DNA from 3 places in the Micromonospora purpureochromogenes genome. Region 2 is predicted to be linked to each of the others. Evidence: riboswitches for the same ligand, from Rfam matches in the RefSeq annotation. Region 2 holds a riboswitch; each other region holds the start of a gene.
What was found. A riboswitch is a leader RNA that binds a small molecule or an ion and turns the genes downstream of it on or off. The one in region 2 is predicted to bind cyclic di-AMP.

Region 1: it holds a riboswitch for cyclic di-AMP, as region 2 does, so the genes downstream of both, GA0074696_RS10425 (coiled-coil domain-containing protein) here and GA0074696_RS16025 (LysM peptidoglycan-binding domain-containing protein) in region 2, are expected to answer to the same signal.
Region 3: it holds a riboswitch for cyclic di-AMP, as region 2 does, so the genes downstream of both, GA0074696_RS27315 (C40 family peptidase) here and GA0074696_RS16025 (LysM peptidoglycan-binding domain-containing protein) in region 2, are expected to answer to the same signal.

What each region holds. Positions count from the first base shown of each region.
Region 1 covers NZ_LT607410.1:2,221,924-2,231,438, forward strand. The annotation lists gene surE (5'/3'-nucleotidase SurE) at 1-97, opposite strand, end outside; gene GA0074696_RS10410 (PfkB family carbohydrate kinase) at 94-1,071, opposite strand; gene GA0074696_RS10415 (SRPBCC family protein) at 1,199-1,678, shown strand; gene GA0074696_RS10420 (hypothetical protein) at 1,691-2,197, opposite strand; gene GA0074696_RS10425 (coiled-coil domain-containing protein) at 2,315-3,373, opposite strand; cyclic di-AMP (ydaO/yuaA leader) riboswitch at 3,378-3,509, opposite strand; gene GA0074696_RS10430 (cation diffusion facilitator family transporter) at 3,651-4,565, opposite strand; gene GA0074696_RS10435 (HelD family protein) at 4,756-6,873, opposite strand; gene GA0074696_RS10440 (alpha/beta fold hydrolase) at 7,006-7,998, opposite strand; gene GA0074696_RS10445 (carbonic anhydrase) at 8,145-8,759, shown strand; gene GA0074696_RS10450 (hypothetical protein) at 8,855-9,184, opposite strand; gene GA0074696_RS10455 (DUF3145 domain-containing protein) at 9,502-9,515, shown strand, end outside.
Region 2 covers NZ_LT607410.1:3,452,702-3,462,216, forward strand. The annotation lists gene GA0074696_RS15995 (MFS transporter) at 1-763, opposite strand, end outside; gene GA0074696_RS16000 (ArsR/SmtB family transcription factor) at 760-1,335, opposite strand; gene smpB (SsrA-binding protein SmpB) at 1,413-1,895, opposite strand; gene GA0074696_RS16010 (class I SAM-dependent DNA methyltransferase) at 2,034-2,705, shown strand; gene htpG (molecular chaperone HtpG) at 2,785-4,671, shown strand; gene GA0074696_RS16020 (peptidoglycan-binding domain-containing protein) at 4,723-5,607, opposite strand; gene GA0074696_RS32270 (hypothetical protein) at 5,609-5,734, opposite strand; cyclic di-AMP (ydaO/yuaA leader) riboswitch at 6,184-6,358, shown strand; gene GA0074696_RS16025 (LysM peptidoglycan-binding domain-containing protein) at 6,357-7,022, shown strand; gene nhaA (Na+/H+ antiporter NhaA) at 7,268-8,593, shown strand; gene GA0074696_RS16035 (cation:proton antiporter) at 8,739-9,515, shown strand, end outside.
Region 3 covers NZ_LT607410.1:5,975,324-5,984,838, reverse strand. The annotation lists gene GA0074696_RS27325 (response regulator transcription factor) at 1-309, shown strand, start outside; gene GA0074696_RS27320 (sensor histidine kinase) at 332-1,381, shown strand; gene GA0074696_RS27315 (C40 family peptidase) at 1,585-2,673, opposite strand; cyclic di-AMP (ydaO/yuaA leader) riboswitch at 2,723-2,873, opposite strand; gene GA0074696_RS27305 (AAA family ATPase) at 3,328-4,638, shown strand; gene GA0074696_RS27300 (GIY-YIG nuclease family protein) at 4,793-5,200, shown strand; gene GA0074696_RS27295 (ankyrin repeat domain-containing protein) at 5,289-5,954, opposite strand; gene GA0074696_RS27290 (GNAT family N-acetyltransferase) at 6,042-6,542, shown strand; gene GA0074696_RS27285 (aldo/keto reductase) at 6,552-7,538, opposite strand; gene GA0074696_RS27280 (NAD(P)/FAD-dependent oxidoreductase) at 7,631-9,163, opposite strand; gene GA0074696_RS27275 (hypothetical protein) at 9,388-9,515, shown strand, end outside.

The DNA.
Region 1 (9,515 bases), 1.2 Mb from region 2:
CCACGTCCAGGCCACGCTCGGCCGCCGCCCGGGCCAGCGCCAGGATGCCCGGCGCGGCGATCCCGTCGTCGTTGGTGACCAGGACCCGCAGCGTCACCGGTCCACCGCCCGGTCGGCCAGCTCGTCCGGGGTGGTCCGCTCCTGCGGTCGGCTGCCGGCCGGCACCAGGCGGACCCGGTCGACCAGGCCGGCGATGGTGTCCAGCCGGCCGGTGCCCAGCCCGTGCCGGGTGACGTTCAGCGCCCCGGCGGCCGCGCCGGTGCGGATCGCGGTACGCACGTCGCCGCCGCCGGCGACCACGGCGGCCACCCCGGCGGTCATCGAGTCGCCGGCCCCGCGCGGGTCGGCCGCCTCCAGCCGGGGCATCTCCACCTCGAACACCTCCCCGTCCACCAGGGCGAGCGCCGGCCGGTCGGCCCGGCTGACCACCACGTTCTCGGCGCCGGAGGCGTGCAGGTCGTACATGGCCCGGGTGAGTTCGTCCTCCTCCGCGCCGGTGGACCGCCCGTCGGCGATCAGCTCCTCGTGACTGACCTTGAGGAAGAACACGCCGCTGGCCAGCACGGCGGTCAGATGCTCGCCGGCGAGGTCCACCACCACCCGGCCGCCGTTGGCGCCCAGGTCGGCGGCGAACCGGCGGTAGAGGTCGGCCGGGACGAGCGAGGGTTCGTTGGGGCCGCTGAGCACGCTCACCGGGGCCCGCAGCCCCTCACCGAGCGACAGGTTGTAGAGCTCGTCCAGCTCGTGCCGGCTCAGCGGCGCGCCGACCACGTCGACGATCTCCTGCCGGGTGCCGTCGCGCCGGTCGTGCACGTAGCCGCCGCTGCACGAGTCGCGCCACACCACCCGCAGGTCCACCCCCTCGGTGGCCAGCAGCGGCTCCAGCACCTGCCCGATCTCGCCGCCGAGGGTCGTGCAGAGCACCACCGGCACCCCCAGCGACATGATCATCCGGGCCTGCCAGACGCCCTGCCCGCCCGGGTGCAGGTGCAGTTCCGGCTGCTCGCTGGGCTGGTCGACGGTCACGGTCAGCCGTGGCGTCGGCGCGAAGACCATCACGTGCCCGCTCATCCGTCGTACCTGTCCATGCCCCGCCTCCCGTGGCCGTCGCCGGCCGGGTTCCCCGCCCGGGCACCGTCATGCCGCCTGCGATTGCCAGCCCGGCCGTCGTACGGGACGATCGGGCGACCGACGAGGGGTGGAGGATGGAGTGGTCCGGCGCGAGTCGTTCAGCTACACGGTGCAGGCGCGCTGCTCACGGGCGGACGCGGTGGCGCTGTTGAGCGATCCGGCCCGGCAGGGGGAGCTGCATCCGCTGATCGTCCGGGTGCGCCAACTGCCGACCCGCCCGGGCGCGCGGGCCAGCTACGCCATCACCGACCGGCTGGAGCTGGGGCCGCTGCGGTTCCCGGTCACCTACCAGGCCGACGTCCTGGTGATCTCCGACGACGAGATCGTCACGGTGGCCCGGCAGCAGCCCGGCACGACGGTGCGCAACCACACCCGGCTGCAGGAGGAGGGCGACGTGCTGCGGATCGACGTGGAGATCACCCTCTCCGCGCCGGCACCGCTGTTCGGGTACGCGTTCCGTCAGGCCCGCGCCGCGCACCTGGGCCTGGCCAGCCGGCTCGGCGCGGTGCTGGACCGGAAGGCCGACGGCGGCCCGGTCCCGAACTGACGCCCCGTCCACTCAGCGGCGGCCGGCCGGCGTCGCCGCCGTCCGGCGGGGCGGTGGGACGGCCCGGCGGTTGCGGCCCCACGGCTTCCAGGTGGAGATCACGGTCATGGTGACCAGCAGGCCGGTGGAGACCGCCGGCGCGACCACCACGTCGATGCGCTGGTGTGCGGTGGCGTCGGGTCCGGCGGCGGCGCGCAGGTTCGGCGTCAGCGCGAACAGCACCAGGCCGATCATCACCGTGGTGAGCACCAGCTTGACCACCACCCAGCGCCAGCGCAGCAGCCCCCAGGGGGTCAGCAGCGCGCTGGTCACGCCGACCACCCAGACCAGCACGCTCAGCGGCGCGAAGAGCCAGGTCGCCACCAGCGCCGCCGCCGGGTAGACCACCCCCGGGTCGGCGCCGCGCAGCCCGGCGATGCCGAGGGTGAGCAGCACGAGGTCCGCGCCGAGCCAGCCCAGCGCGGTCACCAGGTGCAGGGTGAGCAGGGTCTTGCGGCCGTCGGGGGAGAGTCGGGTCATGCCTCGATGCTCGCCCGGCCGGCGCGCTGCGTCGTGGGCCGGTCGACGACATCCCGGGTACGTCGACGCGCGTACGGCGGGGCCCGTCCGCCTCGGACGGGCCCCGCCACGGGTCGGTCAGTAGACCGACAGGTGCACGTGGTTGGTGTGGTCGCTGGACGGGTCCCCGCCGGCCCCGCTGTACGACTTCCACCCGCTGCTGGGCAGCCAGATCTGCCGGTACCAGATCACGTAGAGCACGGCGAGCCGGTCGGAGTTGCGGATGAAGTACGCGGCCAGGTTGTTGCCGTACGTCTTGTCGCCGCCGGTCGCGTCGCCGCCGAAGCCGCTCTGCTGCGCGGCGAAGTCGCAGGCCCGGCCCTTGGGGTGCTCACCCGACCCGCTGGGCCGGTAGCAGGAGACGTACCGGGTGAAGCCGGCCGCCTGGGCCTGCTGGAGCGCGTTGAGCATGCGCGGGGTGATGCAGCCGTTGGCCGGGGTGGGGTCGTTGACGCTGCACGACTCCGCGGGCCAGGAGCCGTCGGGGTTGCGCGGCGCCGACCTGGCGGTGGCGGTGGAGGTGCCCCGGGTGGAGCCGCTGTCGCCGGTGGCGGGCTTGTCGGCGGCGGCCACCGCCAGCGCCCGCTCGGCCTGCTGCTTGCGCTTGGCCATCACCGCGATCTGCTTGCGCTGCTCGACGATCTCCTGGTCGAGCGCGGCCCGGGTGCGGGTGGCCTCGTCGCGGGTCTGCATCAGGTTGCGCAGCTCCCGGTCCTCGTTGGAGGCGACCGTCTCCAGCGCCGCCGCCCGGTCCAGGAAGCCTTCGGGGCTGGAGCTGTTCAGCAGCGCCGACACCGGCCCGAGCCGCCCGGTCCGGTACGCCACGCCGGCGATCTCGCCGACCTTGCCCTGCCGGACGGTCAGCTCCGACTCGATGGTCTTGAGCTGGTTGCCGAGCTCCTGCTGCCGCTTGGTGGAGCGTTCCAGCGCGGCCTTGGCGTCGATCCAGCCCTTGCTGGCCGCGTCGAGCTGGGCGCGCAGCGCCGGGGTGCCGCCCTCGTCGTCGTCGCCGGGAGCGGCGGCGAGCCGGGTGGCGGGGGGAGTGGCGGTCGCCGGGACCGGCGCGGACGACACCCCGAGGGCGAGCGTCGCGACGACCGCGGCCGCCAGCCGTGCGGTGGTACGTCGTACGTGCATGCACATGTCCTTCCGTCAGCCGCCGACCGGGTTAGCTGACGGGTTCGGGACGGAAGATCCCTACCGCTGACGCGGATGCACCCCACGAACATGGTTCCCCGGCTCGCCCTGGCAGGCGATTAGGCGGCGGCCACCGCCGGCACCGGAGGGTGCCGCCTGGCGGAGGCCGGAACCGAGCCTACCGGTACGGATGTGACACCCGCCCGTTTCGTGACTGAGGGTACTGGAGTGAACCATGGTGTAGGTGACACAACGGGACAATAGGTGTCCGGTTTCGTTACCACTCGACCTGCCCGCAGGCGCCGGGGGCGGCCCCCGGCTCGATCTGGAGGGTGGCGTGCTCGATGTGGAAGTCCTCGTGCAGGGCGGTGCGGGCGGCGGCGAGCACCGTGCCGACCTCGGCGCCGGGGACCATGGTGAGGTGGGCGGAGGCGACCTCCATGCCGGAGGTGAGCGTCCAGACGTGCAGGTCGTGCACCTCGGCGACGCCGGGGACGGCGGTCAGCCGGTCGTGCACGGCGGTCACCTGGAGGTGCTCCGGGGCGGCCTGGACCAGGATGCGCACCGCCGCCCGGCCGAGCCGCCAGGTGCGGGGGAGGATGAACAGGCCGATCGCGACCGCCACCGCCGGGTCGGCCCACCACCAGCCGGTGCCGGCGATGAGCAGCGCGGCCCCGATCACGCCCAGCGAGCCGAGCAGGTCGCCGAGCACCTCCAGGTACGCGCCGCGCAGGTTGATGCTCTCCCGCGCCCCCGCGCGCAGCAGCGCGAACGCGACCAGGTTGGCCAGCAGGCCGAGCACCGCCACCGCCAGCATCGGCCCGGTCCGCACCGCCGGCGGGTCGCCGAACCGGCGGACCGCCTCGATCAGCACGTAGATCGCCACCCCGCTGAGCAGGACGGCGTTGGCGAGCGCGGCCAGCACCTCCAGCCGGTAGAGCCCGAAGGTGCGCTGCGGGTCCCGGTCGCCGTGCCGGGTGGCGGTGATGGCGGCCAGCGCCATGCCGATGCCGAGCACGTCGGTGAACATGTGCCCGGCGTCGGAGAGCAGGGCGAGCGAGCCGGTGCCGAACGCGGTGACCGCCTCGACCACCATCAGCGCGGCGAGCAGCGCGAAGGCCGCCCAGAGCCGCCCCCGGTGGCGGTGCGCCGCGTTCGCGACCGACCCGTGGTGGTCATGACCTGCGCCCACGCCCACACCCTCCGTCGCACCGGCGGCCCGAACCCAATCTATGCTCACATCGCTATGTATGCAACTAACTCCGCACGCACCCTTCACGGGCCGCACTTTCAGAGAAAGCGTGGCTGTTCCGCGCGCGAAGGCCCCTCTTTCTCTGAAAGTGCGGGCTCGAGGGCGCGACGCGCGGGGGCGGGGGTGAGGGTCAGGGGGTGGGGTCGATGGTGGTGAGGCGCTGGGTGGCGCGGGAGAGGGCGACGTAGAGGGTGCGCACGCCGGAGCCGGGGTCGGCCCGGATCTCGCTCGGGGCGATCAGCACGACGCCGTCGTACTCCATGCCCTTGGCCTGGAGGCTGGTCACCACCTGGAGCCGGGAGCCGCCGCGCCCGGCCAGCCAGCCGGCCACCTCGTCGCGGCGCGGCACCGGCGTGATCACGCCGACCGTGCCCTCCACCTCGGTGAGCAGCGCGTCCACGGCCTGCACGGTCGCCGCCGGCAGCCCGTCGGCGGCGACGGTCAGCGTGACCGGCTCCACGCCGGTGGAGCGGACCGCCGTCGGCAGCTCCAGTTCGGGGTAGAGCCGGCGGATCTCCGCCGCCGCCACCGCGAAGATCTCCGCCGAGTTGCGGTAGTTCGTGGTCAGCGCGAAGCGGTTCCGCCGGCGTCGGCCGAGCGCCTGGTCCCGGGCCCGGTCCAGCTCCTGCGGGTCACCGGTCCAGGCGGTCTGCGCCGGGTCGCCCACCACCGTCCAGGAGGCGAGCCGGCCGCGCCGGCCGACCATCCGCCACTGCATCGGCGAGACGTCCTGCGACTCGTCCACCACCACGTGCGCGTAGTCGCGGTAGTCCTCCGGCCGTTCCCGGGCCGCCGCCCGGGCGGCCCGCTGCCGGTCGGCGAACGTGCTCAGCTCGCGCACGCCGCCGGCCAGCTGGTACGGGTCGCGCTTGGCCCGGGCCGGCCGCACCGGCTTGCCCAGCAGCGCGTCCAGCTCGTCGAGCAGGGCGATGTCGGCCACCGTCAGCCCCTGCGCGTCCAGCGTCCGGTACGCCTCCACCAGCAGCGTGGTCTCCGCCCGGGACAGGATGCCGCCGACGTACCGGCGCAGCCGCTCCGGCCGGGCCAGCCAGCCCAGCACGTGCCGCGGGTGCAGCCGGGGCCACCACGCCTTGAGGAACTCGCGGAACTCCGGCCGGTCGATGATCTCGTCCTCGAAGGCGCGCTGCTCCGGCAGCCGGGTGACGGCCAGCCGGCGGGCCTGGGCGTACAGCGCCGCGAGCACCGCGTCGAAGGCGACCCGCCGAACCTCGTTGCGGCGCGCGCCCCGGGACAGCGCCCGGTCCCGGACGCCGTCCAGCTCGCGGCGCTCCAGCCGGAGCAGCTCACCCCGGTAGAGCAGGCGCAGCTCGCCCGGCCCGTCCGGCACCGCGTCGCGTACCGCCCGCTCCAGGACCTTCCGCATCCGCAGCGAGCCCTTCACCGCCGCCACCTCCGGCGGGTCCGTCCGGGTCGCCGACATGCCCGGGAAGAGCGAGCCCAGCGAGTGCAGGGTGCCGGTCTCCTCGCCGAGCGAGGGCAGCACCGAGGCGATGTACTCGACGAAGACCGAGGACGGGCCGACCACCAGGATGCCGCCGCCGGCGTACCGGCTGCGGTCGGAATAGAGCAGGTACGCCGCCCGGTGCAGGGCGACCGCCGTCTTGCCGGTGCCCGGGCCGCCGGAGACGATGGTGACCCCGGAGCCGGGGGAGCGGATCGCCTCGTCCTGCTCCCGCTGGATGGTGGCCACGATGTCGCGCATCCCCCGGCCGGTGGCCCGGGACAGGGTCGCCAGCAGGGCCCCGTCACCGACCACGGCCAGCTCGGCCGGCGCCGACTCCGGGTCGAGCAGGTCGTCCTCGATCCGGGTGACCTTCTCGGCCGACGACTGGATGGTGCGCCGCCGCACCACGCCCAAGGGCTCGGCCGGGGTCGCCTGGTAGAAGGCCGCGGCGGCCGGGGCGCGCCAGTCGACCACCAGCGTCTCGGCGTTCTCGCCCCGCACGCCGAGCCGCCCGACGTGCAGCACCTGGCCGGTCCGCAGGTCGAGCCGGCCGAAGACCAGCCCCTCGTGCTCGGCGTCCAGCACGTACCGCCGCTGGGCGGCGTGGAACACCATCGCGTCCCGCTCGACCAGCGCGCCGAAGTTGCCCACCCGGGCCAGCCGGTAGCCCTCCTTCTCGGCCTGCGCCGCCGAGCGGCGCAGTTCGGCCAGGCGGGTGTACACCCGGTCGAGATGCCGCTGCTCGGCGGCGATCTCCTGCTCCAGGGTGGTCTGGTCGGTCAACGTGACGGCTCCTGTGCGACGGCGGCGGCCGGGCGCGGGCGCACGCCAGGCGGAATGAGGGTACGGGCAGCCCGCCACCCCCCTTCCGGGCCGTACCGCGTCCCGCGACGTCCGCCACCCTCCACGGGCCGCTCAGCCGGCCGGGATCGGCTCCGTCGCGCCCGTCGTCGTCGGCTCGGTCGGGCTGATCTCCGTGGCGGCGGTCTCGGTCGGGCCGACCTCCGGCGCGCCGGCCAGCACCCGGTCCAGCACCCCGGCCAGCGCGGCGTTCACCTCGTCCGGCCGCTCCATCATCAGCATGTGCCCGGCGCCCGGGCAGACGGTCAGCTCGGTCACCGGCAGCGCGGCGGCGATCGACTCCGCGCAGGGCGGCGGGGTGAGCCGGTCCCGGTCGCCGACCAGCGCCGCCGCCGGCAGGTGGGCCAGCTCGGCCAGGGTCTCCAACCGGTGCTGGGCGCCGATCGAGGCGCGGAACCCGCCGATCGAGCGCAGCGAGGCGCGGGCCACCGCCGAGGTGACCAGGCGGATGTCGGACGGGTCGCAGCGGTCGCCGAAGAGCATCCAGCGGATGCTGGGCCGCAGCGCGCGCAGCAGCGCCCGTGGCGGGCGCCAGGAGCCGCAGCGGGCCAGCACCCCGGCGCCGGTGGTCTCGGCGATCCGGATCAGCCGGGCGATGCGCGGCGACAGCCCGTAGACCGTGTGCGTGTGCCCCTCGGCGGTGGTCGAGACGAAGACCAGCCCGGCGGTACGGGCGGCGAAGTGCTCGGGGTGGCGGTGGGCGTACTCCATCACGGTCATCCCGCCCATCGAGTGCCCGACCAGCACGACCCTGCCCGTCGGGGCCACCGCGTCGAGCACCGCGGCGAGGTCGTCGCCGAGCTGGGCCACGGTCGCCGTGCGCAGGGCCATGCAGCTGGACCGGCCGTGCCCGCGGGCGTCGTAGGTCACCACCCGGACCCGCCGGCCGAAGCGGGCCGTCAGGTCGGCGAGCTGCCGGTGCCAGGCCCGCCCGTCCAGCGTCCAGCCGTGCAGCATGATCACGGTGACCTCGGCGTCCGCCGGCCCGGTCACCTCCACGTGCAGGCGCACGTCGTCGGGAAGCCGTACCTGCTGCTGCTCCGACATCGTGACCTCCCCGGGCCGTCCGGTCCCCTCGTACCGGGTTAACCCGGCGGTAACACCGGCTACCCGTCATGACACCACGCCAACCGTGGTGGTGAGAAGATTCGCATCCCGCCCCGCCAGGCCGGATCCGTGACCAGGCTGGAGGCATGACCGGTTCGAGCGCGGGAGCGGCGCGGACGCCCCGGGCCGCGCTGGCCGAGCTGCTGACCGGCAACCGCCGCTTCGTCAGCGGGCAGCCGGTGCACGGCCACGACGTCACCGCCGCCGCGGCCGTCGCCTCCGGCGACCAGCAGCCGTACGCGGTGCTGCTGGGCTGCATCGACTCGCGGGTGCCGCTGGAGGCGATCTTCGACCAGACCTTCGGGTCGATCTGCGTGATCCGCACCGGCGCGCACGTGCTGGACCGGGCGGTCTGCGGCTCCATCGAGTACGTGGTGGGCCAGCTCGGGGTGCCGCTGGTGATGGTGCTCGGCCACGAGCGGTGCGGGGCGGTCGCCTCGGCGGTGGACACCCTGCGCACCGGGGAGCGGCCGGGCGGCTCGCTGGCGTACCTGGTGGACCAGATCGCCCCGGCGGTGACCGAGGTGGGGGCGGACGACCCGCGGGCGCACCCGATGGCGGTCCGCCGGCACGTGCTGCGCACGGTCGCCGCCCTGCGCGCCGACGACCTGCTCACCGGGCCGGTCGCCGAGGGCCGGGTGGACGTGGTCGGCGCGGTCTACGACCTGGCCACCGGCGAGGTCACCCTGCTCGACCGCTGACCGGTCCCGGCCCCGGCCACGCGTACCCGGGACAGACGGAACCGCCCGCCGGGGTGACCCGACGGGCGGTTCCAGGTGGCGCTTGGGGGGAGGGCTCAGCCCTCGAAGACGCCGGCCTCGACGAGGCGCTTCTCGGTCTTGTCCCAGCCGTCGCCCGGGTGGGTGGCGGCGAGGTTGTTGATCTCGGCGCGGATCTTGGCGGCGTGGCCGGCGGCGGCCAGCACCCGGATCTCCTCGACGAAGGCGTCCGAGTCGGTGCGCAGGTGCGCGGTCTTGCCGTTGGTCAGGTTCCGCACGTAGGCGTGCTTGCCGCCGTTGAGCGGGATGAGGTACTTGAACTCGCCCAGCACGCTGAGGGCGCCACCCTGGCCAGCCTGGCCGGCCCGGACTGACGCGCGCGCGGTCTTAGAGGTGTTGCTCGCCACGGAGGTACTCCTTGCAAGACGTACGGGAGGACGGAAAAACGTCCGGGGGCTGTATGCGGGAGACGCCCGATGAGCCTCGGCCCGCGAAGATGTACGACGGCGCAGAACCGCCCAGAGAACTGTACACGAACACGATGCCTGGTCGGCCACCGTGCCTGTCCGGAGAGCACAACCGGGTCACCGGTCCGGGTATTTCCCCCGGCGAATTTTCCGATTCCCTGGCGAACCATCTGTCACAGAGTCATCATGTGTTGCAGGAACCACTCGGGTGGTCGAGGTCGTAGGGGAAGACGCACCTCGGTCTCCGGGAGGTCACCGTGCCAACGCGTGG
Region 2 (9,515 bases):
GCTCGCGGTCCGCCACCACCGGCAGCAGGACACTGCTCTTCGTCGCGTCGAAGCAGTTGGTGATCAGCACCAGCAGCACCATCGCGCGCAGCAGCGGCTCCCGGACCAGGAACCGCACCCCGGCGGCGAAGTTCCGCCAGTACCCGCCGGGCTCCTCCGGCGCCGGCTCGGCCGGGCGCATGGCGCGGGGCACCAGCAGCGCCACCACCAGCGCGGAGACGGCGAAGGTGGCGGCGTCCACGGCCAGCACCGGCAGCGCGCCGATGGCCGCGACCAGCAGCCCGGCCACGGGCGCGCCGAGCAGTCGGGCGCCGCGTTCGGTGGCCTCGAACCAGCCGATCGCCCGTTCGATCGGCACCCGGGCGGCGGTCGCCGCCTCGGGCAGCAGCGCGGACCGGGCGGTCTGCCCCGGCGTGTCGAGCAGCCCACTGGCGAAGACCAGCGCGAGCAGCGCCCAGAACGGCAGGCCGACGGTCGCGTCGAGCAGCGGGATGGCGGCGACCGTCGCGCAGGACACCAGGTCGGCCACGACGCTGGCCCGGCGGTAGCCGATCCGGTCGACCACCACGCCGCCGAGGGCGCCGCCGAGCACCACCGGCGCGGCGGCGAACGCCCCGGTCAGGCCGGTCGCCGCCGGTGAGCCGGTCTCGGCCAGCACGTAGAGCGGCAGGGCGATGTAGGTGAGCATGTTGCCGGTGAGCGAGACCGTGTGGCCGACGAGCAGGCCGAGCAGCGGGCCCCAGCGGCGGGGCTCGGCGGTCACTGCGGCCCCCGGTAGGCCTGCCAGATCAGCGTGACGGTGCGGGCGCCGGGCCGGTCGGGGTCGCTGCGGGCGCGCCAGCGGGCGCCCAGTTCCGCCAGCTCGGCGCGCAACTCCAGCAGCTCGTCCGGGGTCAGGTGCATGATCTGGTCGCTGCTGGTGGTGCCCCGGACCCAGGCCGGGTCGAGGGTGGCCTCGCTGTCGAGGTAGGCCTGGAACCGCTCCACGTAGCGCTGGAAGGACGCCCGGCGCAGCAGGTCCGAGGCGAGCTTGCGCTCCGGGTCGTGCAGCACCTCGACCGGTTCCCAGTTGGTGCGGTCGTGCGCCGCCCGCCACCACCGCTCCCGGCGGTTGCGGGCGTGCTCGGGGGCCTCCCGGATGAAGCCGTGCTCGGCGAGCCTGCCGAGGTGGTAGCTGACCGACCCGACGGCCTCGTCGACGAGCTCGCTGAGCATGCCGACGCTCTGCGGGCCGCGTACCCGCAGCTCGCCGAGGAGCCGCAGGCGGGTGGGGTGGGCCAACGCGCGCATGGCGCGCGGGTCGGTCAGGTGCAGGATCGACTCGTCCTCGGACATTCCGACAGGCTAGACGTACAAGATGCGATGTACAAGAAGTCTTGTGGAACGTCGCCGGGGTGGAACCTGCGGGTGGCTCAGGCGGGGCGGCGGCCCTTGAGGCGGCGGCCCAGCTCGCGGGCGATCTCCCGGTTGGCGTCGCGTTCGGCGAGCGCCTGCCGCTTGTCGTACGACTTGCGGCCGCGGGCCAGGCCCAGCTCGACCTTGGCCCAGCCGTTGCTGAAGTACATCGACAGCGGCACCAGCGTCACGCCCCCGTCGCGGAGCTTCTCCAGGATCCGGGCGATCTCCACCCGGTGCAGCAGCAGCTTCCGGGTCCGGCGGGGCTGGTGGTTGGTCCAGGTGCCGTAGCCGTACTCGGCGATGTGCAGGCCGTAGAGCATGATCTCGCCGTCGCGTTCCTGGGCGAAGGCGTCGACCAGGGACACCCGCCCCTCCCGCAGCGACTTCACCTCGGTGCCGGCCAGCACGATCCCCGCCTCGTACGTCTTCAGGACGGTGTAGTCGTGCCGGGCCTTCTTGTTGGAGGCGATGAGCTTGCGCTCCGTGTCCCTGGACACGACGACCTCCTGCGGGTGGGCTGCGGACCGGTGCAGAATACCCGCCGGCACCGCCCGGGTCGGCGCGGCGCGGGCGGGTACGGGCGGGCAATCCAGCCGTACCCTGCCTCCACCCGCCCGCCGGTAGGGTCGGCGGTCGTGACCGAACCGGACTTCCTCACCGCCACCCGCACCTCGTACGACACCATGGTCGCCGACTACACCGAGTTCATCCGCAACGAGCTGGCCGCCCGGCCGCTCGACCGGGCCATGCTGGCGGCCTTCGCCGAGCTGGTGCTGGCCGACGGGGGCGGGCCGGTCCTGGAGGTCGGCTGCGGACCCGGCCGGATCACCCGGCACCTGCACGACCTCGGTCTGGACGCCGCCGGCCTGGACCTGTCGCCGGGCATGCTCGCACAGGCCCGCCGGGACCACCCCGACCTGCGCTTCACCGAGGGGTCCATGCTGGAGCTCGACCTGGCCGACGGCGCGCTCGCCGGCCTGGTCGCCTGGTACTCGGTCATCCACCTGCCCGACGACCGGCTGCCGGACGCCTTCGCCGAGTTCCACCGGGTCCTCGCCCCCGGCGGGCACCTGCTGCTGGCCTTCCAGGTCGGCGACGAGCCGGTGCACCGCACGGACGCGTGGGGACGCCCGGTCTCGCTCACCTTCCACCGCCGCCGGCCCGAGCAGGTGGCGCGGCTGCTGCACGCCGCCGGGCTGGACGTGCAGGCCCGGCTGTGCCGGGAGCCGCAGGAGTGGGACGGGCGGAGGGAATCCACTCCGCAGGCGTGCCTGCTGGCCCGCCGCCCGGCTGACGACCGGCGGTGACCGGGCGACCACGGCGGCTCGTATCCTTCTCCCGCGGATCCTGTCCCGGGGACCGAAACGAGCCGATGAGGAGGTTGGTGTGAGCAGCCGGACCGAGACGTTGGAGTTCCAGGCCGAGACGCGTCAACTGCTGCAGTTGATGGTGCACTCGATCTACTCGCACAAGGATGTCTTCCTGCGGGAGCTGGTCTCCAACGCGTCCGACGCGCTGGACAAGCTGCGGCTGGAGTCGCTGGTCGACGCCGACCTCGACGTCGACACCTCCGACCTGCACATCGAGATCGAGACCGACCCGGCGGCCCGCACCCTCACCGTGCGCGACAACGGCATCGGCATGTCGCGCGAGGACGTCGTCTCCCTGATCGGCACCATCGCCCGCTCCGGCACGGCGGAGCTGCTGCGCAAGCTGAGGGAGTCCCGGGAGGCGGCCGCGCAGGACCTGATCGGCCAGTTCGGCGTCGGTTTCTACTCGACGTTCATGGTGGCCGACACCGTCACCCTGCTGACCCGCCGGGCCGGCCAGGCCGAGGGCACCCGCTGGGAGTCCACCGGCGAGGGCACCTACGTCGTGGAGACGGTCGACGACGCCCCGCAGGGCACCTCGGTCACCGTGCAGCTGAAGCCGGCCGACAGCGAGGACAACCTCGCCGACTACACCGACCACGGCAAGATCCGCGAGATCGTCAAGCGGTACTCCGACTTCATCGCCTGGCCGATCCGGCTCGTCACGCCCGACGCCGAGCCGGTCACCATCAACTCGATGAAGGCGCTCTGGGCCCGGCCGCGCGACGAGGTCGCCGAGGAGGAGTACCGCGACTTCTACCGGCACGTCAGCCACGACTGGGCCGACCCGCTGGAGACCATCCACATGCGGGGTGAGGGCGTCTTCGAGTACGAGGCGCTGCTCTTCATCCCCACGCACGCCCCGTTCGACCTGTTCATGGCCGACGGCCGGCGCGGGGTGCAGCTGTACGTCAAGCGGGTGTTCGTGATGGACGACTGCGCCGCGCTCATGCCCAACTACCTGCGCTTCGTCAAGGGCGTGGTGGACGCGCACGACCTGTCGCTGAACATCTCCCGGGAGATCCTCCAGCAGGACCGGCAGATCCAGATCGTGCGCCGCCGGCTGGTCCGCAAGGTGCTCGCCACCGTCAAGGAGATGCGCACCGAGCACGCCGACCGGTACCGGACCTTCTGGTCCGAGTTCGGCCGGGTGGTCAAGGAGGGGCTGCTGGAGGACCCGGACAACCAGCAGGCGATCCTCGACATCGTCTCGGTGGCCTCCACCCACGACGCCACCGAGCCCACCACCCTGCGCGAGTACGTCGAGCGGATGAAGGACGGCCAGGAGGAGATCTACTACGCCACCGGCGAGACCCGGGCCATGCTGGAGAACTCGCCGCACATGGAGGCCTTCCGCGCCAAGGGCTACGAGGTGCTGCTGCTCACCGACCCGGTCGACGAGGTGTGGGTGGAGCGGGTCGCGCAGTTCGACGGCCGGCCGCTGCGCTCGATCGCCAAGGGCCAGGTGGACCTGGACACCGAGCAGGAGCGCGAGGAGGCCGGGACGGAACGGGAGCGGCAGATCAAGGAGTACGCGGCCCTGCTCGCCTTCCTCGGCGGCGCGCTGGCCGACAGCGTCAAGGAGGTGCGCCTCTCCTCCCGCCTGACCACCTCGCCGGCCTGCATCGTCGGCGACGCGCACGACATCACGCCCACGCTGGAGAAGATGTACCGCGCGATGGGGCAGGAGGTGCCGACGGTCAAGCGCATCCTCGAACTCAACCCGACCCACCCGCTGGTCACCGGCCTGCGCGCGGCGCACGAGCGCGGCGGCGACTCCGGCGCCCTCACCGAGACCGCCGAGCTGCTGTACGGCATGGCGCTGCTCGCCGAGGGCGGCGACCTGGCCGACCCGGCCCGGTTCGCCCGGGTCCTCGCCGACCGGCTGGCCCGCACCCTCTGACGCGACGACGGCCCCGGCCCGGTGGGGGAGCACCGGGCCGGGGCCGCCCGCTCAGGAACCGACCCGCACGCCCATCGCCGCCCAGGTGGCCGCGCCGACCACCCCGTCCACGGTCAGCCCCCGCATGCCCTGGTACCAGCGCACCCCGGCCTCGGTCTTCGCGTCGAAGGCGCCGCTCGCCGGGCCGCACCGCTTCGCGCCGACGAACCGCTGGACGAAGGCCACGTCGCCGCCCGTGCTGCCGCGCCGCAGCGTCCGCGAGCCCGGTCTGCCCCCGGACACCGGCGTCGCCGGCCGGCCGCTGGGCACCGACGGGGCCGGCTTGACGGCCGCGCGCAGGGCGGCCACGGTACGCGGGCCGACCACCCCGTCGGCGGTGAGCTTCCGGGTGGTCTGGAACGACCGTACCCAGGCGGTCACGGCCTGCCCGAACACCCCGTCGGCCGTCAGCCGGGCCCCGAGGCGGTTGGCGACGGCCTGCAACTCCCGGACGTCGCCGCCCCGGCAGCCGGCGCGCAGCACCCGGTCGCCCAGCCGCGCCGTCGTGGCGGTGGCGATGCCCCACGGGTGGCGGCTGTCCTCCAGGCTCCGCTGGTGGCTGACGCTGACGTGCAGGTGCTTGTCGTGCGGATTCGGCCCCGTGTACCGGGCCGGCCGGAAGCTGCGGGTACGGCTCCAGATCTTCCGGTCGTAGATGACGTACTGGGTGGACGGATGGCTGACGGCCTGCCGGACGACCAGCAGCGGGTCGATCCCGTCGACGTCCACGTCCACCGCGTTGACCGATTGATCGTCGTTGTCCGGATTGTGGTCCGAGCGGCGCGTCTGGTGACTGGCGTCGCCCAACCAGCCTTCGGACTTGCGGTCCCGCTGCGGCCAGCGGGTGTCTATCTCCTCGCGCAGCACCCGCAGCGCGGGCGCCAGGTGCACGCCCATCTCACTCCTCCTCTTCCAGCGCGGCGGCCAGGTCGAAGTCGACCTCGTCGCCGGCCAGGCTCTCCGGGTCGTCGTCCTCGTCCAGAGTGGCGACGAGGTAGTCGGTGTCGATGCTGACGGTGTCCATGAAGGTCCTTCCCCTCGCGGATGGCCGGCCGCCCCGGCCCGGGGCGGACCGTGACGGCCAGGGCGCCGGCGACCCGCATCCGGCGGTCGGCGGGCCCGACGCGTCGGCGTCGCAGCCGCGCTCTGCTCCCTACCGTCCAAGTCGGCGGCCGGGCTGCCCAGATATGCGTCGCCAATCAGCGGCAACGCTGACCGTCCGGCGGCGCGGGCCGCCGATCGAGGCCGCCTGACCAGCGAAGACGGGGAGGCGGCGGCACCTGATCCGCCGCTCGGGGCGAGGCTTTCGGCCCAGTCGTGACGGGTTCCCGACCGGCCCTTTTAGACCACCGCCACCCGACCCGCAACTCGAAGGCCGAAGCCGTCGCTCACCCGGGTGAAGAACTTCACAAGAAGTGGGCAACCGGCCCAAACAGTTCCTAACGTCGTTCGTGTTCGCGATCGCGGACACCACGGCCGGTAACGCCTAATCCATGCCGCCGGCCGGTGGGACCTTGTCAGCGGGCATGGAGCGGGGGACCCACACGTTCCTCGGTGCACGTCACCTCGGGGTGAAGCCGCCCATCGGCGGCCGGGCTCCTCGGCCCGAACCCGACAGCTCACCTCGTCGGCGTGGAGGAATCCACATGGCAACTGAACACACGGCCCGTCCCCGACGGGTCAGCTCGCGCCGCATCGCCGTCGGCACGCTCGCCGTCGGTGCGGTCACCGGGGTCGCCGCCGTCCTGGCGCCGGCGTCGCCGGCGAGCGCCGCCAGCGTCAACTGGGACGCCATCGCCCAGTGCGAGTCCGGCGGCAACTGGCACATCAACACCGGCAACGGCTACTACGGCGGCCTGCAGTTCTCGCAGAGCACGTGGTCCGGCTACGGCGGCAAGAAGTACGCCTCCCGCGCCGACCTGGCCAGCCGCGGCGAGCAGATCGCGATCGCCGAGAAGGTGCTCGACGGTCAGGGCATCGGAGCCTGGCCGACCTGCGGCCGGAAGGGCGGCTCCACCAAGAGCTACTCCACCACCTCGGAGAAGTCGCAGAAGTCGCAGCGGCGCTCCGGCTCGTCGAAGGCCACCTCCACCGAGCGGTCCTCGCGGGAGCAGCACAGCACCCGCAGCCAGCGGCGCAGCGCGCCGGCCGCGACCGGCGACGTGTACGTGGTGCGGCCGGGCGACACCCTGTCGCAGATCGCCGACGCCCGGGACCTGGCCGGTGGCTGGCAGGCGCTGTACGAGCGCAACAAGCGCGTGGTCGGCGCCGACCCGGGGCTGATCTTCCCCGGTCAGAAGCTCAGCCTCTGACCCAGCGGGCACCGTGACGACGCCCGGCCGGACGACCGGCCGGGCGTCGCCGCGTCCACGGCATGGTCGGCGCGGATTCGAGCCGCCGGCGACGGGGTACCGGGCGCACGTGGACCGGCCCGCCGGCGCGTCCGCGTCGCCGGTCGTCGGGGCCGCGGCCGGGGCGCGGGGATAGGGTTGGTCCTGGTGTGCCGGGAAGTCTGGTCGGCGATGGATGACGCGACCCCTGCCGACGAGGAGTTTCCGTGACCGACGCCACCCGGCGCCGTGCCAGCCTGTTCGCCCGACGCTCGTGGGGCGAGACCAGCCGCATCTCCGCCATTCTCCGCAAGGAGACCGTGGGCGGGGCACTCCTGCTCATCGGGGCGTTGCTGGCACTCGTCTGGTCGAACTCGCCCTGGGCGGACAGCTACCAATCGGTACGGGACTTCCGAGTCGGTCCGGCGTCCCTGCACCTCGATCTCAGCCTGGCCACCTGGGCCGCCGACGGCCTGCTGGCGATCTTCTTCTTCGTCGCCGGGCTGGAACTCAAGCGGGAGTTCGTCGCCGGCGACCTGCGTGATCCGCGTCGCGCCGCGGTGCCGGTCGCGGCGGCCGTCGGTGGGGTGATCGTGCCCGCCGCCATCTACTACCTCATCGCCGCCGGCGCAGGCGAGGGCGCGGCGAAGGGCTGGGCCATCCCGACCGCGACCGACATCGCCTTCGCGCTGGCGGTGCTCGCGGTGGTGGGCCGGCTCTTGCCCTCCGCGCTGCGCACCTTTCTGCTCACCCTGGCTGTCGTCGACGACCTGCTGGCGATCGTCATCATCGCGGTCTTCTACACCGCCGACCTGTCGGTCGGGCCGCTGCTGGGCGCCCTGGTGCCGCTCGCGGTGTTCGGGCTGCTGGTGCAGCGCCGCGTCCGGTCCTGGTGGCTGCTGCTGCCCCTCGCCGCGGTGACCTGGACGCTGATGCACGAGTCCGGCGTACACGCCACGGTGGCGGGAGTCCTCTTGGCCTTCACGGTTCCGGTGATCCGTAGCGAGGCCGCCGGTGGACCGGATGCGGGGCCTGGGCTGGCCGAGCATTTCGAGCACCGGTTCCGGCCGATCTCCGCCGGGGTGGCGGTGCCGGTCTTCGCGTTCCTCTCCGCCGGCGTCACCATCGGTGGTGTCGCCGGCCTGGCCACCGCCCTGACCGACCGGGTGGCGCTGGGCATCGTCCTCGGCCTGGTGGTCGGCAAGCCGGTCGGCATCATGGCCGCCACCTGGCTGGTCTCCCGGTTCACCCGGGCCGACCTCGACGAGGGCCTCAACTGGCTCGACGTGCTCGGCCTGGCGCTGCTCGGCGGGATCGGCTTCACCGTGTCCCTGCTCATCGGCGAGCTGGCCTTCGGCCTCGGCAGCGAACGGGACGGTCATGTGAAGGTCGCCGTGCTCGCCGGATCCCTGCTCGCGGCGCTGCTCGCGACGTTCATCCTCCGCGCCCGGACCCGCCTGTACCGGCGGGTGCACGAGCTGGAGACCGTCGACCGTGATCGGGACGGCATCCCGGACGTCTTCGAGTCGCAGAGCGACGCCCCTCGGCGCTGAGCCGCCGGAACCCGCTGCGGGCGGTCACCGGCGTGGCCGCCCGCTCCATCCGCTGGTGGCAGGCGGTTATGATCACCGGGATCCGTGGAGCGCCGGGAAGTCTGGTCGGCACCGTACCGAACCGCGCCCTCCCGGAGGTCGACCCGTGCTGCTGCTCTCCTTCGCCGCTGTCCTGCTGGCCGCCGTGCTCGTGTCGGCGCTGGCCCACCGCACCATCCTCTCCACGGCGGCGCTGTTCCTCCTCGCCGGGTTCGTCCTCGGCGAGGACACCACCGGCGTGCTGCACCTGCGGGCCGACTCGCCGATCGTCGCGCAGTTGGCGGAGCTTGCGCTGTTCGCGGTGCTGTTCACCGACGGCATGCGGGTCGGCTGGGCCGACCTGCGCGCCGCGTGGCGGCTGCCGGGTCGCGCGCTCGGCTGGGGCCTGCCGCTGACGCTGCTGGTCACCGCCGTGCTGGCGCACTTCGTGGCCGGGTTGGACTGGCCGGAGGCGCTGCTGGTCGGGGCGATCCTCGCCCCGACCGACCCGGTCTTCGCCGCCGCGCTGGTCGGCAACGACAAGGTCCCGGCCCGGCTGCGGCACCTGCTCAACGTCGAGTCCGGGGTCAACGACGGCCTGGCGCTGCCGTTCGTGGTGGTCCTGCTCGCCGTGGCCGCCGGCTCGGACGACCTGCATTTGGCGGACCTGGGCACCGAGCTGGCGATCGGACTGCTGATCGGCGTGCTGGTGCCGCTGGTGGCGATCGCGCTGGAGCGGACCCGCTGGTTCGCCGCCTCGACCGCGTACGCCCCGCTGAACGGGGTGGCCATCGGTCTGCTGGTGCTGGCGTTGGGCAAGGCCACCCACGGCAATCTGTTCCTGGCCGCGTTCGCCGCCGGGATCACCGTCGCCACGTTCGGGCCGCGGGAGCGCGCGGCGTTC
Region 3 (9,515 bases), 2.5 Mb from region 2:
GACCCCTTCCGCCGGGAGGTCTTCCGCGACGAACGCTACATCGCGCTCACCCGCAAGCAGTTCGCCGTGCTGGAGGTCCTCGTCGCCGCCGAGGGCGGGGTCGTCAGCGCCGAGGAGCTGCTGGAACGGGCCTGGGACGAGAACGCCAACCCCCTCACCAACGCCGTGCGCATCACCGTCTCCGCACTGCGCAAACGGCTCGGCGAGCCATGGATCATCGCCACCGTGCCCGGCGTCGGCTACCGGATCGACAACGGCGCGGACACCACCGACCCCGACGCCGCCCGACCCGGCAGTACGCATGCATAGAAGCCGAGGGCTCAGCGCCCGATTGAAACTCACCCTCAGCTATGCCGGGTTCCTCGCCGTCGCCGTCGCTCTCCTGCTGGCCGTGGTGTGGGTGTTCCTGCTGCGCTACGTACCCGACACCTCCCAGGGCCTTCTCGGGATCTCGCCCAACCGCTACCTCCTTATACACACCTTCGCCCCCGCCGCGGCCGTGGCGATGGTCTTCCTGCTCGTGTTCGGGCTCGTCGGGGGATGGATCCTCGCCGGCCGGATGCTCGCACCACTCACACGGATCACGGATGCGGCACGGATGGCCGGGAGGGGGTCGCTGTCCCACCGGATTCGCATGAAGGGCCGCCAGGACGAATTCCGTGAACTCTCCGACGCGTTCGACTCGATGCTCGAACAACTCGAGTCCCACGTCGCCGAGCAGCAGAGGTTCGCCGCGAACGCCTCCCACGAACTGCGCACCCCGCTGGCGATCTCGCGGACACTGCTCGACGTCGCCCGCAAGGATCCCACGCGAGTCCGGGGCGAACTCATCGAACGCCTGCACGCCGTCAATCAGCGGGCGATCGACCTCACCGAGGCCCTCCTGCTGCTCAGCCGCGGCGACCGCGGAAACTTCACCCGCGAGAGCGTCGACCTCTCCCTCATCGCCGAAGAAGCCGCCGAAACGCTGCTTTCCCTTGCCGAACAGCGCCGGATCACGCTGGACGTCACCGGCGAAGCGGCCCAGACCAGCGGCTCCGCCGAACTCCTGTCGCGGATGGTGACGAACCTCGTCCAGAACGCCATCGTCCACAACCTCCCCGCCGGCGGCACCGTGACGGTCCACACCGAGGCGCACGGCGACACGAGCGTGCTGCGGGTCGAGAACACGGGTCGTCGGCTCCCACCGGAACTGGTACCGACCCTCACCGAACCCTTCCAGCGCGGAACAGAACGCGTACGCACCGACGAACACGCCGGCGTCGGCCTCGGCCTGGCCATCGTGCACAGCATCGTCCGCGCCCACGACGGGGCCCTCGACCTCGTCCCCAGCCCCGTCGGCGGTCTCCTCGTCACGGTCCGGCTTCCCGGCACGCCGTAGGCATCGTCCCCGAGCGGGGGCCCCGTTCGGTCTGGCGCCGTTCTTGGCGATCAGGTCGGGCGCCGGCATCGACCTCCAGAGTGACGCCCCGGAGCCGGAGCACCGCCGGCGGGCTCGTGCCCGCCAACGCCGCGGTCGCCGTGGTCGTCAATCATGTCGCTTTCTTGCGATGGGTTGTGGAGCGGCGTGGATCGTCGGGCGGGTCAGCCGGGGCGGCGAGCACCGCTGTACGGCATATTCGCCAGCTGGGCCATTCGGACCACGTCCCCGGTGTGCGGGGCGTGGACGATCAGCCCGTTGCCGACGTAGATACCCATGTGATGGTGATCGGAGTAGAAGAAGACGAGGTCACCCGTGCGAAGGTTTGCTCTGCTCACCGCCACACCTGAGGTCCATTGAGAACCTGTGTAATGGTCCAGCTGCACGCCGGCAGAAGCCCACGCGTACTGGGTCAGGCCGGAGCAGTCGAACGAGTCGGGACCGTTGGCCGCCCACACGTACGGCTCCCCGATCTGATTGCACGCGGTTTTCGCCGCGACGCCGCCGCTGCCCGTGCTGGGGACGGCGGGACACTTCCCACCGATGAACAGCGAACTGGTCGACGTGATGGGTGAGGTGCTGCTCGTGGTAGCGGCTGTCTGCGCGGTGGCTGCGGCTCTGGCCGCTGCGGCGTCCGCGGCCGCCTTGGCCGCTGCGGCCTTCTCCGTGGCGGCGATCTGGCTGTGTAGCGCATCCAGCCGCTTGATCTCGGCGTCGATGGCCTTCTTGCGAGCCGCCAACTGGGCCTGCTGGCGCTGCTGTATCGCGATCAGCGCGTCGACCTTCTCCTTGTCGGCGTCGTAGCTCGCCTGCTGCGCCGACAGCCCGGTGATCTGTCGCTGCTCCGAATCTGCCACCTGATTCACGAGCGCGAGCTGATCCCCCAACGCTGTCGGCGACGAGCGGCGGGACAGCAGGGCGTTGAATGTGGAAAGCGACCTTTCCCGCTTGTAGTACCCCGCCACAATCTCCTGGACCTGGGTCCTGCTGACCTCCACCGACTTGGCGAGCGGCTCGATCCTCCGGCTCAGTTCGGCCGATCTCCGCTGGTTCGCGGCCAGTTCCGACCGGACCTTGTTGTACTGCTCGATGACGGGTTCGAGCTTTTGCCACGCCGCTTCGATCTGCTGCTGTACATCGGCGGCCGACGGTGCGGCGTGTGCGGGGGCCGCTGGCCCGACGGCCACCATGGCCGCCGCCGCGACGGCGAGGATTCTGGTGAACAGACGCGATCCGGCGGGGCGGGTGCGCACGGGTGGCAACGGTTCGGCTCCTTCCACTCGAGGCCGACGCACGTCACGGTGCACCGACCTCGACCGCCTACCGGGTTAGCTGACGGGTTCGGGCGTGGAAGGCGCCCTACCGCTGATGCGGATTCACCCCGAAACCTGCGGTGGTTCCCCGGCTCGCCTGGCGACGCCAGTGACGTCCAGCGACTCGGCGGTGGCCGTCCCGGGGTGCTCCAGGTGGAGACCGACATCCGGAACGGACGCTGACCAACATTAGTGAGGACGGCCCAAAGAAATCAACGAGCCGGCGACGCCAATTCACTGCGCTGTCAGGCGGGCACATTGGGTGCCGGAATTATGCGGACCTAAGGCTCTGCTAATCGAATTCTTAATCTTCCCTAATCTTTACCCTCAACCTGAGCGCTGTTTTTCTACAACAACCCTCAGGTGACGCTTAACCGATTTCCCGACGTCGTGGCGGCTCCATCGTCCCGTAAGTGAGCCACCCGCCGCCGGGGCTGGCCGAAACCACTTCCCGTGGGGGTCGGACGCGTTGAGGGTCTCGACGAACTGGTCGTAGTCGCCTCGCGCTTCGGCGTAGCGGAGGAACTTCACGCGCTCGACCAAGGTCGGCGGAACAGTTGCCGGTAGTGTGCGGGGCGCTGGAAGGAGGGGCCGATGCTGGGGCTGGAGGTGCCACCCGCCGTCGAAGCGGAGCGCGTCATCACCGCCGTGCTGGCAGACCTGCGCTCCGGCACCCACCGCGGCGTGGTGGTCGACTCGCCACCCGGCGCCGGCAAGTCGACCCTCGTCGTCCGCGCCGCCGTCGAGCTCGCCGCCGCCGGCGAGCCGCTGATCATCATCGCCCAGACCAACGAGCAGGTCGACGACCTCATCGACCGCCTCGCCCGCAAGGCCCCCGAGCTGCGCATCGGCCGCCTCTCCGCCGCCGACTACCGGCCGTCCGACCGGGTGAAGGCGCACGAGACGGTCAAGGTCGCCGCGAAGGTCGCCGACCTCGGCGGCCCGGCCGTCATCATCGGTACGGCTGCCAAGTGGGCCACCGTCACCGGGGGTTCCTGGCCGTGGGCGATCGTCGACGAGGCGTACCAGATGCGCTCGGACGCCCTGCTGCGCGTGGCCGGCCGGTTCGAGCGGGCGCTGTTCGTGGGCGACCCGGGCCAGCTCGACCCGTTCTCCACCGTCGAGACCGCGCGCTGGACCGGCCTGACCTGGGATCCGATGCAGTCGGCGGTGGCGGTGCTGTTGCGGCACAACCCCGAGCTGCCCGTCCACCGTCTGCCCGTGTCGTGGCGGCTGCCGGCGTCGGCGGCGCCGGTGGTCGCGGCGGCGTTCTACCCGTTCACCGGCTTCCGCGCGGGCACCGGCCCCGACGACCGGGCGTTGTCGTTCACCGAGCCCGGACCGGGGGACGCGCTCGACGCGGCGGTCGAGTTGGCCGCCACCACCGGGTGGGCGCTGCACGAACTGCCGGCCCGGCACACCCTGCGCACCGACGCGGAGGCGGCCTCGGCGTGCGCCGCGCTGGCGCTGCGGGTGTTGCGGCGGGGAGCTGTCGCCGTCTCCGAGCACGCGCCGGCCGGCGCGCCGGTCACCGCCGACCGGATCGCCGTCGGGGCCGCGCACCGCGACCAGGTCGCGGCCATCCGTGCCCACCTCGGCGAGGCCGGGGCGGGCGTCACCGTCGACACCGCCAACCGGCTCCAGGGCCGCGAGTACGACGTGACGATCGTGCTGCACCCGCTCTCCGGGCGGCGGGACGCCAAGGCCTTCCACCTGGAGTCGGGGCGACTCTGCGTGCTGGCGTCCCGCCATCGGCACGCCTGCGTCGTGGTGGCGCGGGCGGGCATCGGCGAGCTGCTGGACGCCCACCCCTCGACCGAGTCGGTGCACCTCGACGTTCCAGTCAAGTTCCCGGACGGCTGGGCCGCGAACCAGACGATGCTGGCGCACCTGGGAGCGTCGTAGTCCGCCAGGGGCGGCGATCCTCACGGCGGAGGCCGCCGACCAAATCGCCCGGCGGAGGACAAGGGAACGGAACTGGGCCACAGTCGGTGGATGACCAGCCCTGAAGGCAGGCGGCGGGGCTGCCGGACGGCGCCTTCCTCGCTACCGTCCGGGGATGACCGAGATCGCGTACGGCGACCTGCTCGCCGGCTTCACGCCTGCCCTGCCGTACACGATGGACACGGCGGAGGGCGCCCCCCGCGCGGCCGGTGTCCACGTGGTGCTCGCGGGCGACACCGTCCTCTACGTCGGCCGCACCGGGAACCTGCGGGACCGGCTGCGCCAGCACCTGACTGGCAACCGGGGTTCGTCGGTGCTGCACGACCAGATCGGCCAGGAACTCGACCGGACCGGGCCGGTGGCGACGGCCAGCGACATCGCCCACTGGCTGAACCGGTGCGTCGTCCGCTGGAAGGAGACCGAGAACCCGGAGGCGGAGAAGGAGGCCCTGGTGCTCGCCCTCACGCCGCGCTTCAACCGGCAGGTGCCCCGGCCCCGCCCGGCTACCGGCCAGAACGGCTGACTCCTGCGCGGCGGCGATGCTGAATCGTTTACGTCATCAGCTCTGTAGCGACCGCGACCAGCCACCACCGCCGGCGGCGCGGGCGCTATCAGACGAAGCCCTCCTCGACCAGGATCACCTCTTTCGCGGTGATCTCGTGCCGCTGACCGGAACCGCCGACCACCCGCATCCAGCTCTCGGTCGTCAGCTTCGCCCGATCGTCCTCGACGGTGAGGGTGAAGGTGAAGCCGCCGTACATGCCGGGGACGGAGAAGTGCGCTCCGTCGCGGGGCCTCTCCAGCAGCACCTCCAGCTCCGGCAGGCGCAGCCGGTGCTCGTCGACCAGGTTGCCGACGCGAGCGCGGATCAGCCCGTGGAAGTGCTCCTGGACCGCGCGCAGCTCGTGGTCCGGTACGTCGATGAGGCGGGGCGGGGTCAGGACCTCCCGCAGATGCTCATGGCTCAGGCGGACGGCGATGTCCAATGGGCGTTCCCCGTCGGCGGTGCGCAGCGCCCGCCAGGCGCCCAGCTCGACCAGGCGTCGCACCACCTCGACGGGCGCGCCGGCGTTGGCGGCCTGGTGCAGCGGGGCGTACCACGAGGTGCCATCGAGGCGGGCGGCGTTCATCCAGTCGGCGTTGCGGGGCTCGGCGAGCACCGCGAAGACGGCGTCCCAGTCGTACGCGCGGGCGCGGTCGGCCAGCTCGTGCCGGGCCTTCACCGCCCACGCTGACAGCGACTCGCTGCGGGTGATTCCGTCCCACCGATGCGTCATGAAGATCATTGTGTCGTGATGGCTCGTGACCCCGGACCGTCGGTAGGGGTTGCTTCAATGGGCGCGCATGGCGAACGGGGGGGACGGATGACCGAGGTGCGCATCGCGCGGTGGGACGAGGACGATCTGGACCTGCTGCGTCGCCTCAACACGCCGGAGGTCCGGCACCACACCGGCGGCCCGGAGACCGACGAGCAGGTGCTCGCCCGGCACGAGCGGTACCTGCAGGGGCCCGGTCCCCGCAGCGGCTGCATGTTCACCGTGGCGCTCCCCGACGGCGTGAAGGTCGGCAGCGTCGGCTACTGGGAACGCGTCTGGCACGACGAGCCGGTCTACGAGATGGGCTGGGCGATTCTCCCCGAGCACCAGGGGCGGGGCCTGGCCACCGCCGCCGTACGCGCCGTGGTGGCCGAGGCCCGCGCCCACGGCCGGCACCGGTGGGCGCACGCCTACCCGTCGGTGGACCATCCGGCCTCGAACGCGGTCTGCCGCAAGGCCGGGTTCACCCTGCTCGGCGAGACCGAGTTCGAGTATCCGCCCGGGCACCTGATGCGCTCCAACGACTGGCGGCTCGACCTGAAGGCCTGACGAGGTCGGTCAGCGCGCGGCGTCCAGTCGTTCCCGTTGCGCGGCGGTCAGCTCCAGCTCCACCGCTTCGAGGCTCTCGTCGAGCTGGGCCACCGAGGAGGCGCCGACCAGCGGGATCGACGGGGTCTCGCCGCCCATCAGCCAGGCCAGCACCACCTGGTTGACCGTCGCGCCCGTCTCGGCGGCCACCTCCCGCAGCGCGGCCAGCCGGCCCGGCGCGCTCGGCAGGTCGTACTCCGGGCCCAGCGGCTTGTCCGGCCGGCTGTAGCCGCCCTTCACCAGCGGCGAGTACGCGACCAGCGTCAGCGCCGGCTCCGCCCGCAGGTAGCTGGCCAGGTCACCGCCGACCGAGCCCGGGTCGCCGTCCGGGTCCAGCTCGCTGGGCAGGTCGGTGCGCCGCTGGAGGTAGGTGTGGTGGTACTGGAGCACCTCGTACCCGGGCAGGCCGGCGGCGGCGGCCACCGCGCGGGCCCGCTCCACCCGCCACGCCCGGTGGTTGCTCGCCCCCAGCAGCCCGACGGCGCCCTCGGCGACCAGCTCGCCGAAGGCCGCCACCGTCTCCTCCAGGGGCACCGTGCGGTCCTCGATGTGCGCGTACAGCAGGTCCAGCTTCGCCATGCCGAGCCGTTCCCGGCTGCGCTCCGCCGACTCCCGGATCACCTTGGCCGACAGCCCCTCGGCGTTGTCGGTGTAGCTGGTGCCGGGGGCGAGCGGACGCGCCCCCAGCTTGGTCGCGACGACGATCTCGTCCCCGACGCCCCGGCTGCGCCGCCAGCGGCCGAGCAGCTCCTCGCTCTCGCCGCCCTGCCCGCCGCTCATCCAGAACGCGTAGTTGTCCGAGGTGTCGACGAAGGTGCCACCGGCCTCGACGTACCGGTCGAGGATGGCGTACGAGGTGGCCTCGTCGGTGGCGGTGCCGAAGAGCATCGCGCCGAGGCTGAGCACGCTCACCTCGCGCCGGGTCCGCGGGTCCGTGCCGATCGTGCGGTACCGCATGAGGTCTCCCGTTCGACGTGGGGCCTCCACCCTGGACGTTCGAGCGCGCTCGAAGTCAAGGGCTCACCAGCGGACCGCCGGGAGCGCGAGGATCAGTTGACCCCGGTCGGTCGACGCTCCGCGGCGTGGGCGGCGGTCGTGCCGACGGTGCGGGCCGGCACGGTCGGGGCGTCCCGGCCGGTGCCCCGCCGCCCGTCGCCGCCCTTGTCGTTGCTCTGCTCGTGGTAGTCCTGCTCGACGTTGACCGTCCAGACGTCGTGGCCGGCGCCGTGGGCGATGTTCTCGGCGGTCAGCATGGCGGTCAGCATGGAGTGGTCCTGGTTGTTGTAGCGGTGCATCCCGTTACGCCCGACGGGGTGCACGTTGGGCAGCTCCCGTGCCAGCCACGCCCGGATGGTGTCGACGTTGTGCTGGTAGCGGTCGTCGTACACGGGGTAGGCCTTCGGCATCCGCACCACGTACCCGCTCTCCACCGCGCCGGGCCGCACCAGGCCGAGCTGCTCCAGCTCGGTGGTGGCCCGGGCGACGAGGTCGGCGTCGGAGGTCCGCCAGGTCTCGTCGTCCTCGAACACGAAGTACTCCAGCCCCAGGCAGGTGCGGCCGTCCTTGACCAGGTACGGCGACCAGGAGCCGAAGTTCTGGATCCGGCCCACGTTCACCGCCGGGTCGTGCACGTAGATCCAGTTGTCCGGGAAGGAGAACTCCTCCGGCACCACCAGCGCCACCGTCAGGAAGTCCCGGTAGCGCAGGTCGGCGGCGCATTCGAGCACCTCGGGCGGGGCGGCCGGGTGCACCGCGGCCACCAGCTCGGAGATCGGCATGGACGAGATGACGTGGTCGGCGGGCACCCGGCGTTCCCCGCCCGGCCCGTCGACGGTGACCGCCACGGCCCGCCGGCCCTCGTGGTGCACGGCCTTCACCCAGGTGCCGGTGGTGACCTCGCCGCCGCGCTTGCGGACCTCCTCGGTGCAGCGCTCCCACATCATGCCGGGGCCGAACTTCGGGTACTGGAACTCCTCGATCAGGCTGGTCACGTCCTTGCGGTTGCGGCGGGGCAGCAGCGCGTTGAGCACCGCGCGGGCCAGCGACAGGTTCTTGATCCGCTGGGCGGCCCAGTCGGCCTGCAACTGGTCGGCCGGCATCCCCCAGACCTTCTCGGTGTAGGTCTTGAAGAAGATCGAGTAGAGCCGCCAGCCGAAGCGCGCCGACACCCAGCCCTCGAAGTGCGACTGGTCCTTCGGCGGGCGCAGCCGCGCCCGCGCGTACGAGCCCATGCAGCGGGCCGCCTCCCGGACACCGAGGTTGCGCAGGGCGTTGCCGGCGTTGAGCGGGTAGTCGTAGAGCGCGCCCCGGTAGAAGATGCGGCTCATCCGGGGCCGGAGCAGGAACTCCTCGTCGGGCAGGATCTCGTGCCAGAACTCCTCGACCCGGCCCACCTTGGTGAAGAACCGGTGCCCGCCGATGTCGAAGCGCCAGCCGTCCCGCTCGACGGTACGGCTGATCCCGCCGACCACGTCGTCGGCCTCGAACACCCGTACCGTCTCGCCGTGCCGGAGCAACTCGTACGCGGCGGTCAGACCCGCCGGGCCCGCGCCGATGACCACCGTGCCGTGACGCTCGTCCATCCTCACGCCGCTCCCTGCCCTCGGGTCCTGTCGGACAGGCGCGGGTACCCGTTCTCTGCGCTGTCTCACATCCGCCGGCCCGGAACTCCTGATCATCCCGCTCGGGGCCGGGCGGTGGGGGGCGGAGAGGTGTCAGCCGGCGTAGGCGGGGGATGCCCGGCCGGCAGGTTCGCGGCCGCCGTGGGTGGGTCGCGGGTCGGACCGACTCCGTGAGGACGCGCCAGATGACCGACGGGCCGCGGGACACCGCAGCGGACGGCCGCGCGCCCGCGACCGGTCTCCCGGCGCGCTGGGACCGCCTGCTCGGCCACGCCGGCGACCTCGTCGTCCGGGTGCCGGAGCGCTGGCGGTA